2 linked regions of the Pelorhabdus rhamnosifermentans genome follow. The protein of the gene in region 1 interacts with the protein of each later gene in a pairwise test. Links are inferred from orthologs where the notes say so. Each region holds a gene or a part of one and is shown in the gene's direction. Other genes may lie near its edges.

What was found.
Region 2: the proteins of rpe (region 1) and eno interact in binary tests that used the Escherichia coli proteins (3 or more experiments, as listed by UniProt). The link is inferred for Pelorhabdus rhamnosifermentans from one-to-one orthologs.

Annotation. Positions count from the first base shown.
Region 1 is NZ_JAHGVE010000004.1:97,123-108,178, forward strand. What follows is about bases 5,880-8,836. They hold rpe (ribulose-phosphate 3-epimerase), read left to right. Parts: upstream 5,880-7,009; coding sequence 7,010-7,663; downstream 7,664-8,836. Other genes in these bases: pknB (Stk1 family PASTA domain-containing Ser/Thr kinase), read left to right, coding at 5,880-6,093; rsgA (ribosome small subunit-dependent GTPase A), read left to right, coding at 6,099-7,013; ribD (bifunctional diaminohydroxyphosphoribosylaminopyrimidine deaminase/5-amino-6-(5-phosphoribosylamino)uracil reductase RibD), read left to right, coding at 7,976-8,836. Also shown: Ga0466249_RS27095 (FHA domain-containing protein), read left to right, coding at 1-326; Ga0466249_RS27505 (FHA domain-containing protein), read left to right, coding at 328-804; Ga0466249_RS06560 (Stp1/IreP family PP2C-type Ser/Thr phosphatase), read left to right, coding at 810-1,532; Ga0466249_RS06565 (FtsW/RodA/SpoVE family cell cycle protein), read left to right, coding at 1,534-2,799; Ga0466249_RS06570 (peptidoglycan D,D-transpeptidase FtsI family protein), read left to right, coding at 2,792-4,195; more of pknB, read left to right, coding at 4,210-5,879; more of ribD, read left to right, coding at 8,837-9,127; Ga0466249_RS06595 (riboflavin synthase), read left to right, coding at 9,096-9,758; Ga0466249_RS06600 (bifunctional 3,4-dihydroxy-2-butanone-4-phosphate synthase/GTP cyclohydrolase II), read left to right, coding at 9,781-10,989; ribH (6,7-dimethyl-8-ribityllumazine synthase), read left to right, coding at 10,991-11,056. UniProt on the Escherichia coli protein: Catalyzes the reversible epimerization of D-ribulose 5-phosphate to D-xylulose 5-phosphate.
Region 2 is NZ_JAHGVE010000001.1:320,316-331,411, forward strand. What follows is about bases 8,080-11,076. They hold eno (phosphopyruvate hydratase), read left to right. Parts: upstream 8,080-8,933; coding sequence 8,934-10,220; downstream 10,221-11,076. Other genes in these bases: gpmI (2,3-bisphosphoglycerate-independent phosphoglycerate mutase), read left to right, coding at 8,080-8,903; secG (preprotein translocase subunit SecG), read left to right, coding at 10,332-10,571; Ga0466249_RS01625 (sodium-translocating pyrophosphatase), read left to right, coding at 10,634-11,076. Also shown: scfA (six-cysteine ranthipeptide SCIFF), read left to right, coding at 1-140; scfB (thioether cross-link-forming SCIFF peptide maturase), read left to right, coding at 212-1,570; rpoN (RNA polymerase factor sigma-54), read left to right, coding at 1,717-3,096; Ga0466249_RS01595 (sugar-binding transcriptional regulator), read left to right, coding at 3,260-4,291; gap (type I glyceraldehyde-3-phosphate dehydrogenase), read left to right, coding at 4,305-5,318; tpiA (triose-phosphate isomerase), read left to right, coding at 5,400-7,328; more of gpmI, read left to right, coding at 7,362-8,079; more of Ga0466249_RS01625, read left to right, coding at 11,077-11,096. UniProt on the Escherichia coli protein: Catalyzes the reversible conversion of 2-phosphoglycerate (2-PG) into phosphoenolpyruvate (PEP). It is essential for the degradation of carbohydrates via glycolysis.

The DNA of each region.
Region 1 (11,056 bases):
CTCGAACACCTGTAGTTGGGCAGGAATCTCCTAAGTTTCAGGGGCTCATTACCGTTGTGGAAGGTCCTGATGAAGGACTAAAAATTCCAGTGGGTACGCAACGCTTTCATATGGGGCGGCGGGAGAGCAATGAACTTTCTCTGACTGATATGAATACGTCGCGTCTTCATGCTTATATCTCTTATGAAGCAGGTCAACATGTATTAAGCGATGCGCAGAGCCTCAATGGCACGTATGTGAATGGAAGCCGGATTAGCCGGAAAATACTGCAGTCAGGGGATCAAATTAAAATCGGTCACACCCTGCTAAGTTATGAGGTGATCTGATGTGACGCATATAGCTTTGCCTGTCATTAGTATTGGTCAGACTTTTGCAATCATTGGGATGTTTTTGCAGTATAGTTTATTGCTTTTAATTTATTATTTTTTATATCGCATCATTCATTTCGGCTACGGTGATCTTTCAAAGCAGCCACAAGCTGCTGCTCAGACGGATTCTATTCAAGAAAGTGCAGCAAGACTTGTTGTGATGAATCCAGGGAGTGAACAGCATCTTCAGACAGAGTATGTCATTCATGAAGGAATAACATTTGGGCGCAACAAGCATAATACGGTTATTTTAGAAGATCCATTTGTTTCGTATGAACATGCCTGTATTAGCCCTGTCAGGCAAGATTATGTTCTAACTGATTTACATAGTCGAAATGGTGTTTTTGTTAATGAAACCAAGATCCAGGCAGAATGGATGCTCAGTCCGGGTGATGAAATTCGGATCGGGGCTGTCATATTTCGGTTTGAGAGGTGAGCAACGTGTTAGCTTTTGTGAAAACAGACATTGGTTTAGTACGTGAAGTGAATGAAGATCAATTTGCATTTCAACCGCCGAACCTGTTTGTTGTTGCCGACGGAATGGGGGGGCATGTGGCAGGTGAAATTGCAAGTAAATTAGCTGTTACGACGATTGCCCAATATATTGATGAGCACTTCGATAGTGAGCATATTGAGCAGATGCTTGAACGAGCTGTTCATTTGGCTAATCAGCATATTTACGAACGTTCGCAGCAAGGTCGGCAGTATTTGGGAATGGGTACTACCGTAACGGCTTGTTATGTAGTAGATAATCTTCTTTACTGGGCCCATGTAGGCGATAGTCGGATGTATCTTCTTCATGGCAGTGAACTCAAGCAAATTACAGATGATCATTCGCTTGTTGGTGAATTACTGCGTAATGGCACGATTACCAAAGCAGAAGCAGCCGTCCATCCCCAAAGAAATATTTTAACAAGGGCTGTTGGAACAAGTAGCAAAATTTTAGTTGATTCAGGTCATTTAGAATGGGAAAAAACAGATGTCATACTGCTTTGTACAGATGGTCTTAGCGGACTTGTTTCTGAAGATAAAATCAGCGAATTGTTAGTTGCAGCCCGTGAGGATGGCCAGTCTGCCATTGATTGCCTTGTTCAACAAGCGTTAGCTGCAGGAGGTCACGATAATATTACTGTGATTTTAGCTCATTATACAGGGGTAGATTAAGATGACAACTCTTTGTTCCCGTCAGGAAAGATGGCTGTTTTTCATTGCGTCAGTCATTTTTGTGAATGGGTTGCTTGCAGTGAGTCTGGCACGTGGTGTTATTGATGTGAAGGCACTAGCCATTGCACTCGCTATCATTGTACTTGGGGCTGTCGTTCATTTAGTTATTCGTAAAATGAATCCTGTTGGCGATCCTTTCTTATTTCCTTGTTCTTTTGTCTTGGCAGCAATTGGATTGATCATGATTTATCGTCTTAAACCAGCGTTGTTTGAGCTTCAGGCGCTGTGGACTTCACTCGGGCTTCTTGTCTTTACCGTCAGTACCTACTATTTTCGTAAACTAGAAAAATTAGCTGATTATAAGTATGTTCTTGGCATTATCGGGATTGGACTTTTGCTAGCTGCTGTTTTATTTGGCGTAGATATTGGCGGACATAAAAGCTGGATTGTATTGGGTCCGATTCGGTTTCAACCCTCTGAATTTGCTAAAATTTTTGTCGTCCTTTTTTTAGCAGGGTATTTAGATGAAAACAGCGAATTATTACGCTTTGCTACGAAACGTTATGCCTTTCTTGAAATTCCTGAGTTCCGATTTTTAGCACCAATTATTTTTTTATGGATATTAACGAGTGTCATGTATGTTGTTCAACGTGATTTCGGGTCAGCCCTGTTATATTTTGGAACAGTCATTATTATGGTTTATATGGGGAGCGGCAAGGCAAGCTTCCTAGCTATTGGCTCACTGCTCTTTTTGTGTGGTAGTGCTGTTAGTTATAAGTTTTATTCTCATATTCAAACGCGGGTCGATATTTGGCTCAATCCTTGGTCTGATCCGTCAGGACGGGCCTTTCAGATTGTTCAATCCTTGTTTGCTTTAGGCAGTGGCGGTCTTTTAGGTAGTGGACTGACCTATGGCTTTCCTGAATTGATTCCTGAAGTTCATACGGATTTTATTTTTGCTGCTATTGGTGAGGAATTGGGTTTTGCTGGCGCTACGGCTGTGATGCTACTTTATATTTTTTTGATTTATCGTGCTTTTCGAACGTCCCTTCAGGCTCCCACCCCTTATTTAATGCTTGTAGCAGGAGGACTCGCTACTGTCTTATCTTTGCAGGTTTTTCTTATTGTCGGTGGTGTCATTAAGTTCTTTCCTTTGACAGGTATTCCTCTTCCTTGGATTAGTTATGGTGGGAGTGCCATTGTCTCTAATTTCATTTTACTTGCTATGCTTTACTCTGTATCAGGAAGAAGGTCTGCTTATGAATAATCCACTAGCAGACGCCATTCGTAAAGTTGCCTATAGTTTGCTTACACTACTTGTAGTACTAATTTTCTATTTAACTTATATTCAATTTTACGAAGGTTCCTTTTTATCATCTCATCCGCTGAATCGCCGGAGTGCACTCTTAATGAAACAAGTAGAACGGGGTGCGATACTTGATAAAAATGGCAAGATACTCGCTCAAAGCCGCTTAGACTCTGATGGTTATAAGCGTGTTTATCCGGAGGGCCGATTGTTTGCACAACTTGTTGGCTATTCCAGTGATAAATTGGGTAAAACAGGAATAGAAAGCACTGCTAATGGCGAATTATCTGGTATGAGTGATCCCTGGCGCTATTTTGGTGCCATTAGTCATGTTTTATTTACGCGGCATGGCCATTCTGTTGTTTTGAATGTGGATGCCAATGTACAAGAAGTGGCCTATCGTGCGCTGGGGAACCATAAAGGGGCTGTTGTTGCTATTTCACCGAAAACAGGCCAAATCCTGGCGCTTGTCACGAAACCTGCCTTTGATCCAAACCACATTGAAGAAGAATGGCAATCCATTTCTACTTCGACAGAGGGTCTCTTGCTGAATCGTGCTGTACAGGGACTTTATCCACCGGGTTCGACGATGAAGGTATTAACAGCCGAAGCGGCTCTATTTGAAAATGTCGCCACGATCAACAAAACCTATCAATCAAAGGGTATGCTAAAGATTCCGCCTGATTATGTACTTCATGAAATTAATGATAAAGCTTATGGAAATCTTACATTACAACAAGCTTTTGCTGTATCATCCAACGTTGTTTTTGGCAAAATTGCTTTAGAGTTAGGCCGTGCACGACTGGCCAAAGCCTATGACCGTTTTGGCTTTCAAAAATCCTTAGATCCTTCTATTTCGGAATCTATGTCTCGCCTTCCTGATTTTCCGCAGTTAAGTGACGGTGATTTAGCGCAAAGTGGTATCGGTCAGGCTAGTTTGCTTGTAACACCGCTTCGCATGGCTATGCTTGCTGCCGCTATTGCCAATCAGGGTAAAATGATGGAACCTTATTTGATGAATAAAATTGTTGATGCACAGGGGAGTATCGTCAAACAGTATTCGCCGCATGAGTGGCTGACTGCGACAACACCTGAAATTGCTTTCCTTGTCAAGCAGATGATGGTTTCTGACGTTGACCAGGGAACTGGCCGTGGCGCTGGCATATCAGGCATTTCTGTGGCTGGTAAAACAGGAACAGCTGAAAATCCTCATGGTGAGGATCATGCTTGGTTTATTGGTTTTGCACCTGCAGAACATCCGGTTGTTGCAGTTGCCGTAATTGTTGAAAATGGTGGTTTTGGCGGCACAATCGCGGCCCCAATAGCTAGGCAAGTTTTTTCAGCAGTACTACATTAAGGAGGTGAATGATTTTGCTGATAAACCGTACTCTTGATCACCGTTACACCTTGCTGGAATTAGTAGGTGGTGGTGGAATGGCTGAAGTGTATCGGGCTCATGATGAGTTATTAGATCGCTTTGTGGCTGTAAAAATACTTCGTTCGCAGTTCACGACCAATGAGGAATTTGTAACAAGATTTCGCCGGGAGGCCCAAGCAGCAGCAAAATTATCTCATCCAAACATTGTAAATGTTTATGATGTTGGGATAGATGAAGAAATTTATTACATTGTCATGGAATACATATCAGGTGAGACACTGAAAGATAAAATTGATCGTGATGGTGTTTTGTCTGTTGAAAATGCCGTCCATATTGCCGATGAAATTGCGCAGGCCCTCGAACATGCCCATCAAAATCACTTAGTTCACTGTGATATTAAACCGCATAATATTATGGTAACAACATCGGGACGTATTAAGGTAACGGACTTTGGTATTGCTCGTGCTGTTACGTCGGCTACGATGGTTCATACGGGTACGATTATTGGTTCTGTACATTATTTCTCCCCAGAGCAGGCCAAGGGAGCTCCTGTTAGTGCGCAATCAGATATTTATTCGTTGGGTGTTGTTCTCTATGAAATGCTGACAGGAAAGGTGCCTTTTGAAGGCGATTCACCCATTAGTATTGCTATTAAACATATTCAAGAGGAACCTGTTCCTCCTTGCCAGATTAATTCAGAAATTCCGCCGTTAGTCGAGGCGATTGTTTTAAAAGCGATGGCGAAACAGCCTGAAGACAGATTCTCTAATATTAGTGAAATGATTAATGATCTCCATTTGGCACAAGGTTATTTGCGTGATGACAGCACGCGGCGTATTTCTCGTGAAGAATATCCGACACAGCTCTTAACAGGTATGAATGAAGCCTTACGTGACAGTGGACATGACCGAACAACAGCGTTGCAACCGAACGCAATGGAACTTGCCAATAAGCGTCGGAAAAAAGCCTGGGCCATTGCAATTGTATTCTTTTTATTACTAGGATTTGCTGGTGGTGCCTTTTTAGCATTTGGTAAATTTTGGAGTGGAGCTGAAGTGGCTGTGCCTGACGTAACAGGAAAATCCGTGGAGCAGGCCAAAAATATTTTGACAAGCCATAATCTCAGAGTTTCCGTCTCGGAAGTATTTAATGATAAAGTGGCTGCTGGACAGGTTATTTCGCAAACCCCTGAAGCAGGTAGTGTTGTAAAGGAACAACGGACAATTAATTTGATTGTCAGCCGTGGGGGTGAAGTGACATCTGTGCCTGATTTACGGGGATTAAGCCGCCGCGATGCCGAAATTGCGCTAAAAAATGCCGGTCTTGTATTAGGCAAGGTTGACGAGCAATCGTCTAGTGATGCACCGCCTGATTCTGTTTTAAGTCAGTATCCTCGTCCACCTGCTCAAGTAAGCAAGGGGACGGCAGTGGATATTGTGGTAAATAAGGCGGCAGTGAAGAAGCAGATGTTACCCGATTTTAGGGGAACAGTTTTGAGTGCTGTTTCGGCACAATTAGATAATTTGAAATTGAAAGTAGGGAATGTGACTGAGGTCGCTAGCGATAAATATCCTCCAGGCACCATTATTGACCAACGTCCAGCACCCAATTCGGAACTTGTTGAAGGTGGAGCAGTTGACTTTACTGTGGCTAAAGCAGGCAGTTCTGCCAAACGGGCGACTGTCTCCATTACTGTGCCAGATGGGCCTGTTCGTCAAGCAGTCCAAATTGTTGTAACTGATTCTAATGGTCGCCGTGTTGTTTATGAGAACGTACATAAGCCAGGCGATAAGATTGAAAAGCAAGTGGAAGGCAGTGGCTCTGTGCGTGTCCAAATCTATATTAACGGCGGGCTTTTGCAAGAGCAAACATTATAGGAGTGATGGGAATTGGCAGGAATTCGGCTATGCTGTTAAAAGGAATCGTCGTAAAGGCATACAATAGCTATTACGCTGTACAAACAGACAAGGAATCCAAAATTGTTCTTTGCACAGTGAGAGGACGGTTAAAACAAGCAAGGTTTACCTTGCTTGTTGGTGACCAAGTGGAGTACACCGTAAGCAGCGGACAAAAAGGATCGATTGAAGCCATTTTGCCACGTGTGAGCATGTTAAAGCGTCCCATGGTGGCCAATGTCGATCAAGTGGTTCTTACCTTTGCCTGTCGTCATCCTGATTTTAGTTTGCAAATTGTGGATCGCTTTCTTGTTCTTGCTGAGGCTTCTCAGCTTCATTCTGTGCTGTGTTTTAACAAGGTTGATCTTGCGAATCGGCAGGAAATTGAACAAGTAGCCGATATGTATCGCGCTATCGGTTATCCTGTGCTCATTGTTGCTGCCAAACAGCATGAGGGTATTGAGGACTTGCGTCGGTTACTTCATGATCATATTTCCGTGTTTGCCGGACCGAGTGGTGTGGGTAAATCAACTCTATTAAATGCAATTGAACCAGGGCTGTTACTTAAAACAGGCGATTTAAGTGAAAAAATTGGCCGCGGCAAGCATACAACCCGTCATGCCGAACTTTTATCCTTGATCGGGAATGGCTTTGTTGTTGATACACCGGGTTTTTCTTTTACGGAGTTTATTGATATGGCAGAACAAGAAGTGCGAGATTGCTTTCCTGAATTCCATGAGCTTCAAGCTCCTTGTAAATTTAGTTCCTGCCTGCATGACCGTGAGCCTCAGTGCGGGGTGAAGAAAGCTGTATTACAAGATGAAATTTGTTCAAGCCGTTATGAAAATTACTTAGCCATTCTTCATGAGATACAAGCAAATAAAAAGGGGTATAGATCATGAATACAATTAAAATTGCTCCATCCATTTTATCAGCCGATTTTTCTTGCCTGGCTGACGAAATAAAACGAGTCGAAGAGGCGGGTGCCGATCTTATCCATATTGATGTGATGGATGGTCATTTTGTGCCTAATCTCACCTTTGGTCCACCTGTTGTTGCTGCCATCCGTAAAGTAACAAAGTTACCCTTTGATGTGCACCTCATGATTACCAATCCCGAGGAGTTTATTACGCCTTTTGCCAAGGCAGGTGCCGATATTCTTACGGTTCACGCCGAAACAACGCATCATTTGCACAAAGCCTTACAGGAAATTCATGGTTTGGGTATGAAAGCGGGGGTTTCTTTGAATCCGGCTACACCTCTGACCTTAATTGAGGAAGTCCTAGAGGATATTGATATGATTCTTATTATGACTGTCAATCCAGGTTTCGGTGGTCAATCTTTTATTCCCTCTACTTTACATAAAATTAAGCGCTTGCGAGCTATGCTTAATGAACAAAAGCTTAGTACGAATATTGAAGTAGATGGTGGTATTACGACTCAAAATGCGGTGGAAGCTATTCAAGCAGGTGCAACTATTCTTGTGGCAGGATCTGCTATTTATTCTGCTCAGGACATGAAGGAGACTGTTCAGCTTCTTAAGGGTTGCTAAGGCTGATTGGTTGTGGTAAACTATATGTAAGTTGAGGATATGACCTCGATAAAATATAATAATATAGCCTTTGGGGCCAGGTGAGAAAGAAGTTCTTTCAATTCCTGACCGGCGGTAAAGCCCGCGAGCCGTAATGGTTGATCCGGTGTAGTTCCGGAGCCGACAGTAAAGTCTGGATGAAAAAAGGCGCACAAGTATTGCTTGTTATTTGAGCTGTTTTTAAGCCCCATTGTAAGATTTTCTTACAAGGCTTGAAAACAGCTTTTTATATGCGCATTTTGCGTAATGTTTTAGAAGAGTGGTGGTGATTTTATGCAAAATCAAATCAAAATTCATGAGCACTATATGAAGCAGGCTCTTCAATTAGCACGATTGGCTGCAGGTTGTACAACACCCAATCCGCTTGTTGGGGCGGTCATTGTTAAAGAGGATCAAGTGATTGGACAAGGTTACCATCATATGGCTGGAACGCCGCATGCTGAGATTCATGCTCTCCGTGAGGCTGGCGACGAGGCCAAGGGAGCAACGCTTTATGTAACACTTGAGCCTTGTTGTCATTCAGGGCGTACGGGTCCTTGCACAGAAGCCATTATTTCAGCTGGGATTGCGAAAGTTGTTGTTGCCATTACTGATCCCAATCCCCTTGTAGCAGGTCAAGGCCTGCGCCGTCTTCGTGAGCAGGGAATCGAAGTAATTGATGGTGTTTGCTGCCTTGAGGCTGTGCGTCTTAATGAAGCATTTGTGAAATGGGTTACATCTCATATGCCTTTTGTATTATTAAAGGCAGCCATGACACTAGATGGAAAAATTGCTACAGCAACGAAAAAATCAAAATGGATTACAGGAGATGAAGCCCGGCAGCGTGTCCATCTGTTGCGCAATCAATATGACGGCATTTTAGTTGGTATTGGAACGGTGCTTGCCGATGATCCGCTGCTTACGACGCGCTTACCTGATCGAGAAGGGTGCCAGCCTACACGAATCATTGTGGATAGTTTAGCACGTACGCCACTGACAAGCCAAGTCGTCGTGAATAAACAGGCGCCAACCATTATTGCTGTAACTGAGGCGGCACCGCAAGAAAGAATTGAGGCTCTTAAGGAATGTGGTGTCGAAGTCATGCTTGTTTCGTCTGGAGTCGGCGGCATTGATTTGCGTCCGTTATTTTTTGAGCTGGCCAAGCGGCCCTTGACAAGTATCTTGGTTGAGGGAGGCGCTGGCGTGAATAGCTCTGTTTTGGCCGAAAACCTTGTGGATAAAGTGGAATGGTTTATTGCTCCGAAAATTTTCGGCGGAACAAATGCACCTTCGCCTGTTGCTGGCCCGGGAGTAGCGGACATCGCTGCTGCCTATGAATTGGAAGAAGTCAGTATAACTCAGTTTGGTAGTGATCTCATGGTGAGCGGTTACATAAAAAGCAGGGAGGCGCGTGATGTTTACCGGACTTGTGGAAGAATGTGGTAGAATAAAAAAAATAACAGCTACAGCTCGCTCGGTACGCTTGACAGTCGAAGCAAAAAAGATACTTGATGATGTCAAAATCGGTGACAGTATTGCTGTAAACGGCGCTTGTCTGACTGTAGTAGATCAGGGTGATAGCTTTTTTGTTGCCGATGTCATGCCAGAAACAGTCAAGCAGACGGGACTCAAAGAATTACAGACAGGTGCCGCCGTAAATTTAGAGCGGACGTTGCGCATCGGTGACAGATTAGGTGGTCATATTGTCAGTGGCCATGTTGATGGTATTGGCAAGATTACGGGAATTTCAAAAGACGATATTGCAGTGCTGCTGACCATTGAAAGCACGCCTGATGTCATGAAATATATTGTGAGAAAAGGCTCTATAGCCATTGATGGAATTAGTTTGACTGTTGTTTCTTGTACAGAAAAAGCCTTTTGTGTTTCCTTGATTCCTCATACTTATGCTGTCACAGCTCTTGCTGAAAAAAAGCGGGGAAGTTTCGTGAATTTAGAAACAGATATCTTGGGACGCTATATAGAAAAACTGCTGCATTGTTCAGCGAATCAGGAAGGTCAGCCTGTTTCTCCTTCTGGCATTTCAGCCGGATTTTTAGGTGAACATGGTTTTTTATAATAAAATACTAGGAGGTTTAGCTATGTTTAGTACAATTGAAGAAGCCATTGAAGATATTAAACAAGGCAAGATGGTTGTTGTTGTGGATGATGAGGATCGTGAAAATGAGGGTGATTTGCTCATGGCTGCTGAAAAAGCAACGCCAGAAGCGATAAATTTCATGGCAACTTATGGTAAGGGATTAATTTGCATGCCTGTTGTTGGCAGTCGTCTGGATGAACTGGGCATTTGCCCGATGGTAGAAAATAATACAGACAATCATGAAACAGCTTTTACTGTTTCTATTGATGCTAAGACGACAACGACAGGAATCTCGGCTTTTGAGCGTTGTGATACGATTCAAGCTGTTCTCAAGACGGAGACTAAACCAACAGATTTACGTCGGCCCGGTCATGTTTTTCCGCTGCGTTATCGTGAAGGTGGCGTTTTACGTCGAACCGGGCATACAGAGGCTGCTGTTGATTTAGCCCGACTGGCAGGACTCTATCCTGCGGGAGTTATTTGCGAAATTATGAGCAGTAATGGTTCCATGGCACGCGTTCCGGAACTGAAGGAATTCGTGAAGCAGCACAATTTAAAACTCATTACTGTGGCTGATCTTATCAAATATCGCAAGAGTCATGAGCGGGTCATTCACAAGGCGGCGGAAGCGAATATGCCAACAAAATATGGTCAGTTCCATTTAGTGGCTTATGAAAACGATTTGGATAATTTGTGTCATGTTGCACTCGTTAAAGGGGATGTAGCAGGCAAGAAGGATGTACTTGTCCGTGTCCACTCTGAATGTCTCACAGGCGATGTATTTGGATCGCTGCGCTGCGATTGTGGTGATCAGCTTATTACGGCTATGAAGCGCATTGAAGCTGAAGGAGAGGGCGTTGTACTGTATATGCGTCAAGAAGGTCGTGGCATTGGTTTAGCAAATAAAATTCGTGCCTATGCTTTGCAAGATGGCGGAAAAGACACAGTCGAAGCCAATGAATTACTTGGTTTTGCCGCGGATCTTCGCGAATATGGCATTGGAGCCCAAATTTTGGCTGACCTTGGATTAACAAGCATTCGTCTATTAACAAATAATCCGCGGAAACGGGCGGGACTGGAAGGCTATGGACTCAAAATCAGTCAACGCGTACCACTGGAAATTCGGGCAAACAAATTTAATAATCGGTATTTATCGGTGAAAAAAGCCAAACTCGGCCATTTACTGAAACAATATGAGGAGGTAAAATAAAATGTCACATGTTTATGAGGGAAAATTAACTGCCAAAGGATTGCGTTTTGCCGTCATTGTTGCACGG
Region 2 (11,096 bases), on another replicon or contig:
TGGCGAAACATATTACAACTGTGAATACGGCATCATTGAAAAAAACCTTACATACAGGTGGCTGTGGTGAATGTCAGGCATCCTGTCAATCAGCCTGTAAAACATCTTGCACTGTAGGCAATCAAGTTTGCCAAAAGTAATTTTTTTAGCAAACAGCCCCTGCTTGTTTTAGGCAAAGGGGCTGCATTTTTTTTATGAGAGGAATTGAAGCATGCATAAGGGAATTCATAAGTTTTATTTATTAGGATTATATATTGTACTAGATATTAATAGTGGTCTTGTCCATGTGGTGGATAAATTAGTCTATGATATTTTGGATATTTTTAAAGGTCACAATGATCAAGAGGTTATTGAACAGCTTGGGAGTACTTATTCTGTCGAAGCACTTACGGAAGCTATGGCTGAGTTAAGGGAATTGGAGCAGGCAGAACAGCTCTTTACACCGGAAATTTCGGCTCCCATGGTTTTCCGTGAGAAACCTGTTGTAAAATCTCTGTGCCTTCACGTGGCTCATGACTGTAATTTGCGTTGCGGCTATTGCTTTGCTGGAACAGGTGATTTTGGCCATGATCGTACGTTAATGAGCTTTGAAGTAGGGAAAAAGGCCGTGGACTATATTATCGAGCACAGTGGCAGTCGTCGTCATTGTGAAATAGATTTTTTTGGCGGCGAGCCACTCATGAATTTGCCTGTAGTGAAGCAGATTGTGACTTATGTTCGTCAGAAGGAACAGGAGACAGGTAAAATATTCAAATTAACCTTAACGACAAATGCTGTTCTGCTTGATGACGAAACGATTGACTATTTGAATGATAATAACATTGCCCTTGTTTTAAGTTTAGATGGACGTCAAACGACGCATGACGGTATGCGGCCTTTCCCCAATGGTCAAGGCAGTTTTTCGACGGTGCAGCCTAAAATGGCTAAGTTTATTTTTTCGCGTAATAATGAAAACTATTATGTGCGCGGTACCTATACAGCAAAAAATCTTGATTTTGCTAATGATGTTTTAGCTATGGCTGATATGGGGTTTAAGGAACTTTCTGTAGAGCCTGTTATTGAGAAAGAAGCCGATTATCGTTTGACAGAAGAACATTTGCCCCGAATATTTGCCGAATATGACAAACTGACTGCTGCTTATTTGGAAAGAAAGCAGTCAGGCAATGGTTTTGAGTTTTTCCATTTTAACTTAGATTTGAATCATGGACCGTGTGTTGCCAAAAGATTAAGCGGCTGCGGTGCTGGACATGAATATTTTGCTGTTTCGCCGCAAGGCGAACTTTATCCCTGTCATCAGTTCGTGGGTCGGGAAGAATATAAGCTCGGCGATGTGTTTACGGGGGTAACGAACTCGGAACTTCCAATTAAATTTCGCGAGACGCATGTTTTGAACAAAGAGAAATGTCCTGATTGCTGGGCAAGGTTTTATTGCAGCGGTGGTTGTCATGCCAACGCAGATTTAATGAATCACGATATTAAAAAACCTTATGAACTGGGCTGCTCTTTGCAAAAAAAACGTTTGGAATGTGCCATTATGGTACAAGCTAAGCGTTCACTTGAAAAATTTTGATGTTGGCATAGTTTTTTTCTTCACCGTTTTACTTGATTTTCGCTATAGTAATACGATTTCTATGTCGCTGTATTATTTATGAATAAAGCGCTTGCAGTTTTTATTAATTAAGGGGATTTTTATGTCGGCAACAAGGAGGGATATGCATGCATATGGACTATGGTCTAAAGCTGGAACTCACTCAAAAGTTGATTATGACGCCGGAACTTCGTCAAGCTATTGCTATTTTACAACTTTCTTCTTTTGATTTATGTGAACTTGTTGAGCAAGAATTGCAAGAAAACCCTGTACTGGAAATTGAAGATCCTCCGAGCGAAGATCTTTCTGATACAAGTACTGAACAGACTGCTGAAGATTCTTCACAGGATTCTTATGAGTGGATGGAATATTTCCAAGATGATACGCCTAAAGGCAGTATTCAAGACGCAGCTTCCGGACCTCATGAAAATGTCGGTATTTATACGAAGACGCTTCATGAACATTTGGAACTTCAATTGAATTTGATGGCTTTGAATCAAAGGGAACGGGAGCTTGGAAGTTATCTTATTGGCTGTATTGACGATAATGGTTATTTAATTTGTAAACTTGAGGAGGTTGGGGCGCGACTCAAGCGTCCTTATGATGAGGTTGAAAGGATGCTTTATGTTTTGCAAACTTTTGATCCCGTCGGTGTGGCCAGTCGTGATTTAAAAGAATGCTTGATGCTGCAGCTGGATTATCGGCAGGTTGCCGATAACTTAGTAAATCAGATTATTATGTCTTTCCTGGATGAAGTGGCGGCAGGAAGATGCAAAGTTATTGCAGACAAACTGCATACGACGCCTGCTGAGGTGCAAGCTGCCATTGATATTATTAAAACACTTGATCCTAAACCAGGCCGGGCGTTTGCTGCTGCTGGCGATCCTGGTTATATTGTGCCTGATATTACAGTGGAGGAAGTCAATGGAACCTTCGTCATTCTAGTGAATGATACGTCTGTACCCCGACTAACCATTAGTTCTTATTATAAAAAAGTCATTCGTGATACTGATTTGGAAGCAAAAAAATTTATTGAAGGCCGTTTGAATGCGGCTGCTTGGCTGATTAAAAGTATTGAACAGCGTCGTCGTACCTTGTATCGCGTTATGGAGCAGCTCATTCACTTTCAATATGACTTTTTTAAGCAGGGGCCCAAATATTTGCGTCCTTTAACAATGAAAAAAGTGGCTGACGCCATTGAAATGCATGAATCAACGGTGAGTCGGGCCATTGCTAACAAATATGTGACAACGCCTCATGGACTGTTTGCACTGCGGACCTTTTTTTCGGCCAGCATTCATAGTTCGTCAGGACCGGATGTGGCAGCCAGTCAGGCAAAAGATGAGCTCAAGGCACTCGTCGCAAGTGAAAATCCCCAAAAACCTTTGAGTGATCAGCTTTTGTCGGATCTTTTGAGTAAAAAGGGGATGATTCTTTCTCGTCGTACCGTTACGAAATATCGCGAAGAATTAGGAATTGCTTCTTCAAGTAAACGAAAACGCTATTAATTTTTTTAATTTTAAAATTTTTATTTTTCAAGCAGGATTTTTTATGCAATTGGGGAATAATAATATCAAAGGGACGCGAAACAGTCCTAAGGGACAAAAAGCGTCCATGATATCATTATAGGCAATCTTATTTATTATCCTAGCCAATTTAAGGAGCAGTTATGTGAAAAATATCATTCAGCTTCATCGAAAAATTGCACCTGAATTAATCGCTGTTATGGAAGAAAGGTATCATATTTTGCGGCATATTCAGTATGCTCAGCCCATCGGCAGACGTGCTTTGGCTAGCACGCTTAACATGGGTGAACGTATTGTTCGTGCTCAAGTGGACTTTCTTAAAAATGCCGGACTATTGGAATTTACCTCAATTGGTATGAATGTGACAGACGAAGGAGAGCAGCTTATTGCGGATTTAGCCGATTATGTCCGGATGCTTCATGGTCTTACAGTACTCGAAGAAGAGTTAGTCAGTGAACTGAGATTAGAGAAGGTCATTATTATTCCCGGCGATTCTGAAGGAGATTCGACGGTGCTGCGTGAACTCGGTCGAGCCGCCGCTATGCTTATTGGACAATTTGCCGAAGATGGCAAGGTCCTTGCTGTTTGTGGTGGAACAACCATGTCTATGATTGCCGAATCGGTGAATTGCAGTCGCCCTCATTCCATTGTTGTACCAGCCAGAGGCGGTTTGGGTGAACGCGTAGAACTTCAGGCGAATAGTATTGCCGCTGTCATGGCTGAAAAACTGGGCGGGTCCTATCGTTTGCTGCATATTCCAGATGGCATTAATGAGGAAGCTTTGCAAGTGATTTTACAGAGCGATCCCCAGGCCAAGGAAATTCGTGAACTAATTAAACATACGAGTGTGCTTATTCATAGTATTGGTCAGGCGCAAGCCATGGCCAGGCGTCGTAATATGGAACAAACTGTTGTCCAGGATATTTTAAACAAGGGTGCTGTGGGTGAAGCACTTGGACATTATTGTACGCTAGAAGGCAAGATTGTTTATGCAACAAGCAGTGTAGGGTTACACCTGGGTGACTTGGCAAATATTCATTCCGTTATTGCCGTTGCCGGTGGTGCTAGTAAAGCTGAGGCAATTATTGCTGTGGCGCGGGCTAGCCAAACTGGTATTCTTGTAACAGACGAGACAGCCGCCAAGGCCATGCAGAATATTATAAAAAGAAATAATTAGGAGGAATTGTATTATGGCGACTAGAGTAGCTATCAATGGGTTTGGACGTATTGGACGTCTTGCATTTAGGCAAATGTTTGGGGCAGAAGGATATGAAGTTGTTGCAATCAATGACCTAACAAGTCCTAAAATGCTGGCACACTTATTGAAATATGATTCGGCTCAGGGCAGATATGCTTTAGGTGATAAAGTATTTGCAGGTGAAGATTCCATCACTGTTGATGGAACAGAGATCAAAATCTATGCACAGGCTAAACCAGAAGATTTACCTTGGGGCAAACTGGGTGTAGACGTTGTTCTTGAATGCACAGGTTTCTTCACTTCTAAAGAAAAAGCTTCAGCACATATTAAAGCAGGCGCTAAAAAAGTTGTTATATCCGCACCGGCAGGAAACGATCTTCCTACAATTGTTTATAATGTAAACCACAAAGTGTTAAAAGCTAGCGATACAGTTATTTCCGCTGCTTCATGTACTACAAACTGCTTGGCTCCTATGGCTAACACTCTGAATAAGCTAGCTCCTATTCAGAGTGGCATCATGTCGACAATTCACGCTTATACAGGTGATCAGATGACTCTTGACGGCCCGCAAAGAAAAGGTGATTTGAGAAGATCGCGTGCTGCAGCAGTGAATATCGTTCCTAACTCTACGGGTGCTGCGAAAGCGATTGGTCTAGTTATTCCTGAATTGCAAGGCAAATTAATCGGTTCAGCACAGCGTGTTCCAGTTCCAACAGGTTCTACTACGATTTTAATAGCCGTTGTTAAAGGTTCTGTTACAAAAGAACAAATCAATGCAGCGATGAAAGCAGCAGCTGATGAATCTTTCGGCTATACTGAAGAAGAATTGGTATCTAGTGATATTATTGGCATCAGATACGGTTCTTTATTCGATGCTACGCAAACATTGGTAGCTCCGATGGATAACGGTTTGACTCAGGTACAAGTGGTTTCCTGGTATGACAATGAAAATAGTTACACAAGTCAAATGGTTCGTACAATTAAGTATCTTGCCGAACTCGCATAAGTTTTAAATCTGTCATAACTTAAAAATAGCTGGAGAGGGTCACATTACCGATAGTGTGACCCTTTTTAGGAGGTATAGAAAGTGAATAAGAAAAGCATTAGAGATATTGATTTGGCGGGAAAAAAGGTTTTTGTCCGGGTGGATTATAACGTTCCCATGGATAAAGAACAAAATATTACGGATGATACGCGAATTCGTGCCACTCTTCCGACGCTAAACTATCTGTTAAAACAAGGTGCTGCGATTATTTTAGCAGCGCATCTTGGACGTCCGAAAGGCAGTGTGGTTGCTGAGTTTAGTTTGAAACCCGTTGCTGCGGCACTTGCCAAATTGATTGACAAGAAAGTTCAGTTTGCAGCGGATTGTGTTGGCAGGGAAGCCGAAAAAGCATCCAAGGGTCTTCAATCAGGTGAGATATTGATGCTTGAAAACTTGCGGTTCCACAAAGCCGAAGAAAAAAATGATGCCGATTTTTCCAAACAATTGGCATCACTGGCTGATGTGGCTGTCAATGATGCTTTTGGTGTGTCGCATCGGGCCCATGCTTCTGTTGAGGGAATTTCTCAGTATATTCCGGTTGTTGCCGGTCTATTGATGGAGAAGGAAATTGCTTTTTTAGGTCAGGCCGTGACAAATCCGGCTCATCCTTTTGTAGCTATTATTGGTGGAGCCAAAGTATCGGATAAAATTGGTGTTATTGCCAACTTATTGACGAAGGTGGATACCTTAATTATTGGTGGTGGTATGGCCAATACCTTCTTGGCTGCCCAAGGCTATGGGATAGGAAAATCTCTTATTGAAACAGAAAAAATTGCATTAGCCAAGGAATTAATTGTTAAGGCCAAGGCCAGTCATGTGAATCTTTTATTGCCTACAGATGTTGTCGTAGCGGAGGCTTTTGCTGCTGATGCACCTCATAAAACAGTAGCAGTTGACAAGATTGATGAAAACGGCATGGCTCTCGATATTGGCTGCCAAACACAGCAAGCTTTTGCTCAGGCCCTCAAGGGTGCTAAGACAGTTGTCTGGAATGGCCCCATGGGTGTTTTTGAAATGGATGCTTTCGCTGTCGGTACGGAAGCGGTGGCGAAGGCTGTAGCTGATTCAGGTGCTGTCAGTATTGTTGGTGGCGGGGATTCAATTGCTGCACTGGAAAAGACGGGACTATCCGGACAGATTAGTCATATCTCCACAGGCGGCGGCGCTTCTTTAGAATATCTGGAAGGCAAGGTATTGCCAGGTATTGCCGCAATTGCCGAAGTACGGCATCCTTTGATTGCCGGCAACTGGAAGATGCATCAAACTGTGAACGAAGCCTTGGCTTTGGCACAGGATGTTGTCAAATTGACAGCCGGTGTTTCGCAGGCTGATGTGGTTATTGCCCCCACATTTACTGCTCTCTATGCCGTGCGCAGCGTTTTGTGCAATTCTAAGGTGAAACTTGCAGCACAAACGATGCATTATGAACAAAAAGGTGCTTTTACTGGTGAAATTTCCCCGGAAATGGTGAAAGATGTCGGTTGTGAATATGTCATTATTGGTCACTCTGAACGTCGACAGTATTTCGCTGAAACGGATGAGACAGTCAATAAAAAGCTTATTGCTGCTTTTAATTATCAGCTCACTCCAATTTTATGTGTCGGTGAAAGTTTAGAACAAAAAGAGGCGGGTCAAACAAATAGCTTTGTTGGCGGTCAGGTTGCAGCGGCCCTTGTGGGGCTGACTGCGGAGCAAGTGGCTAGTATGGTTATTGCTTATGAACCTATCTGGGCCATTGGTACAGGCCGCACAGCCTCAGCCGAAGATGCTAATGCCGTTTGTTCTCTCGTCCGTATCACCGTAGCCAAATTATTCGGTGACGAGATAGCCCAAAAAGTTCGCATCTTATATGGCGGCAGCGTTAAGGCCGGCAATATTGCAGAATTAATGGCTAAGAGTGATATTGACGGTGCCTTAGTTGGCGGAGCGGCTTTAGATGCTGAAGGATTCAGCAAAATAGTGCAGTACTAATTATTTTGGTTGTGATTTAAGGGAGCGATTGCTATGAGTAAGTTACAAACGCCCATTGCCTTAGTTATTTTGGATGGCTGGGGTGTTGGAAAATCCGATGATCCCTATAATGCTATCGTTAAGGGATATACGCCGAATATGACGGAATTTGCGAAAAATTATCCCACGACAACGTTGCGCTGTTCAGGCGAAGCCGTTGGATTGCCTGAAGGACAAATGGGCAATTCTGAAGTGGGCCATTTGAATATTGGCTCCGGGCGGGTGATTTATCAAGAATTAACACGCATTACGAAATCCATCAAGGACGGCGACTTTTTCAAAAATCCCGTATTTCTGAAGGTGATGGAACAAACACGCAAAAATAGCGGAGCTCTCCATCTCATGGGACTGTTGTCTGACGGTGGTGTCCATAGTCATTTAAGTCATTTGCTGGCTTTAATTGATCTAGCTAAGCAGCAAGGTTTAACGAAAGTTTATATTCATGCCTTCCTTGACGGACGGGATGTCCCGCCTTCTAGTGCGGCAGAGTTCTTGACGACACTTGAAGAACATTTGGCCAAGGTTGGTATTGGCAGTATTGCAACGATTGCTGGACGTTATTATGCTATGGATCGCGATAAGCGCTGGGAAAGGACGCAAGCAGCCTATGATGCTATTGTCAGCCGGAAAGGTTTTACAGAAAAAACTGCTTCTGAAGCGCTTCAGGCGGCTTATGATCGCGGTGAAACAGATGAATTTGTTAAGCCGACTGTCATTGCGTGTCCGTCATGCGGGGTAAAGGAAAATGATGGCATACTATTCTTTAATTTCCGTCCTGATCGTGCTCGGCAACTGACTGAAGTATTTACTCAGCCCGATTTTGCGGGCTTCGAGCGTACGACAGGATATGTGCCTGTTCATTTTGCCAGTATGACACAGTATGATGGACATTTTGCCATTCCTGTGGCTTATCCGCCGCAAGAAATTAATGAGACTTTAGGTCAGGTCTTTAGTCAGGCTGGACTTTGTCAGCTTCGTATTGCTGAAACAGAAAAGTATGCCCATGTGACTTATTTTTTTAATGGCGGCGAAGAAACACCCTACGCAGGCGAAGAACGGATTCTTGTTCCGTCACCTAAGGTGGCGACTTATGATCTCAAACCAGCCATGAGTGCTGTGAAAGTGACAGATAAGGTTGTCGCTGCCATTGAATCAGGTAAGTATGATCTTGTGATTCTTAATTATGCCAATGGCGATATGGTGGGTCACACAGGCGTGATGGCTGCTGCTGTTGAAGCAGTAGGTGTAGTAGATACTTGTGTGGGACGACTGGTGGATGCTATGAAAAAGTGTGGTGGCGTGACGCTGATTACAGCGGATCACGGGAATGCTGAGTTTATGTATGATCCTGTTAATCAAGTACCCTTTACGGCCCATACGACAAATGTTGTTCCATTTATTATGGTTTCAGAGCAGCATAAAGCGGTCAAACTAAATGAAGGCCGCTTATGTGATATTGCGCCGACTATTTTACAATTAGCGCAAGTGAAGCAACCACCTGTTATGACAGGAAAGAGCCTGCTAGTGAATAAATAAAAATAGCGAAATTCAAGGAGGATTTTCACAATGAACACAATTATTACTGATGTTTTTGCTCGCGAAATTATGGATTCCCGTGGTAACCCTACAGTGGAAGTGGATGTTTATTTAGAAGACGGCACACTTGGCCGCGCCTCTGTTCCATCGGGTGCTTCCACAGGTGCTTATGAAGCCGTTGAATTACGCGATAATGATGATAAACGTTACTTAGGAAAAGGTGTGCAAAAGGCTGTTGATAATGTCAATGATGTTATTGCTCCCGAAATTATTGGCATGGATGCCATTGATCAAGTAGGGATTGATCAGGCCATGATTGAACTCGATGGTACGCCGAATAAAGCGACACTTGGTGCTAATGCTATTTTAGGTGTTTCTCTGGCTGTAGCCAAAGCAGCTGCTGATGCTTTGGACTTGCCGCTTTATCAGTATCTTGGCGGATTTAATGCCAAAGAATTGCCTGTACCGATGATGAATATTTTAAATGGCGGAAAACATGCTGATAATAATGTCGATATTCAGGAATTTATGATCATGCCAGTAGGTGCCCCAACCTTTACGGAAGGATTACGTTGGAATGCGGAAATTTATCATACTCTTAAAAAGGTTCTCAAAGGCAAGGGATTAAACACGGCCATTGGTGATGAAGGTGGATTTGCTCCTGATCTTTCTTCTAATGAAGAAGCTTTGTCTGCCATTGTCACTGCTATTGAACAAGCTGGTTACAAACCAGGCAAGGATATTATGCTTGCCATTGATACGGCTGCATCAGAGATTTTTAAAGATGGAAAATATCATTTAGCTGGTGAAGGCATTGTGAAAACATCGGCTGAAATGGTTGCCTTCTATGAAAGTCTTGTTGAAAAATATCCGATCATTTCCATTGAAGATGGTTTGAGTGAAGATGACTGGGAAGGTTGGAAGCTTCTTACTGATAAATTAGGCAGTAAAGTGCAGATTGTTGGCGACGACTTATTCGTAACCAATACGCAGCGTCTGTCTCAAGGTATTGAAAAAGGGGTTGCCAATTCCGTTTTGATTAAAGTGAACCAAATTGGTACTTTGACAGAAACCTTTGATACCATTGAAATGGCTAAACGAGCTGGTTATTCTTGCGTCATTTCACATCGCAGCGGTGAAACAGAAGATGCGACAATTGCTGACATTGCCGTAGCTGTTAATGCCGGTCAGATTAAAACAGGTGCTCCTACTCGTACGGATCGTGTCGCGAAGTTTAATCAACTTATTCGTATTGAAGAAGAATTGAGTACGCTTTCGAAGTATAAAGGACTCCATGTTTTCTATAATTTAAAGTAGATGTAAAAAATGATCTTATTGTCGCAGGGACCTTGTCAAGCTGAATTGCATGACAGGGTCCCTTGTCAATATGAATAGATTTATGCTAAAATAAATAAGATAAAGTAGGAGGTGTATGTCTTGTTTACAGCACTGATGTTTTTGGAAGGTCTTATTTGTGTGGCGTTGATTGCGGCAGTTGTCATGCAGTCGAGTAAAAGTGCCGGAATGGGCGGTTCTGTCGGCGGTGGTGCCGATGCAATTTTTGGTGGTAAGAAAAAAGGGCTCGATGAACTTTTGTCAAGAGCCACCATGATTCTTGGCGGTGTGTTTGCTGTCGTGACCATGATTTTAGTAAAGCTTTCGCAATAAATCCGACGGTTCGCATGAGGTTGATGGTGGACAGGTGATCCGATTAAAGGAGGATGTTTAGCATGGAACTGATTTATATTGCGCCAGTTGCCGGGCTTGTGGCCTTACTTTTTGCGGGCTATTTAGCCTCCAGTGTGCTGAAAGAGAGCCCTGGAAATGAAAAAATGCAAAGTTTGTCACAGGCGATTTTTGAAGGAGCCATGGCTTTTTTGAATCGCCAATATAAAACATTAATTCCCTTTACTGTGCTTATTTTTATCGTTCTTTTCGTCTTCACAGGTTATCAACTGGCTGTCTCGTTCTTAGTCGGGGCCATTTGCTCAGCCATTGCTGGTTATATTGGTATGAGCTCTACAACAAAAGCGAATGCTCGGACTACTGAAGCGGCACGGACCAGCTTGAACAAAGCGCTGGGCGTGTCGTTTCGTGCAGGTGCGGTTATGGGCATGTCTGTTGTTGGTCTCGGTTTGCTCGGTGTATCTGTTTTGTATATCATTTTTCGCGACCCCGCAATTATTAATAGTT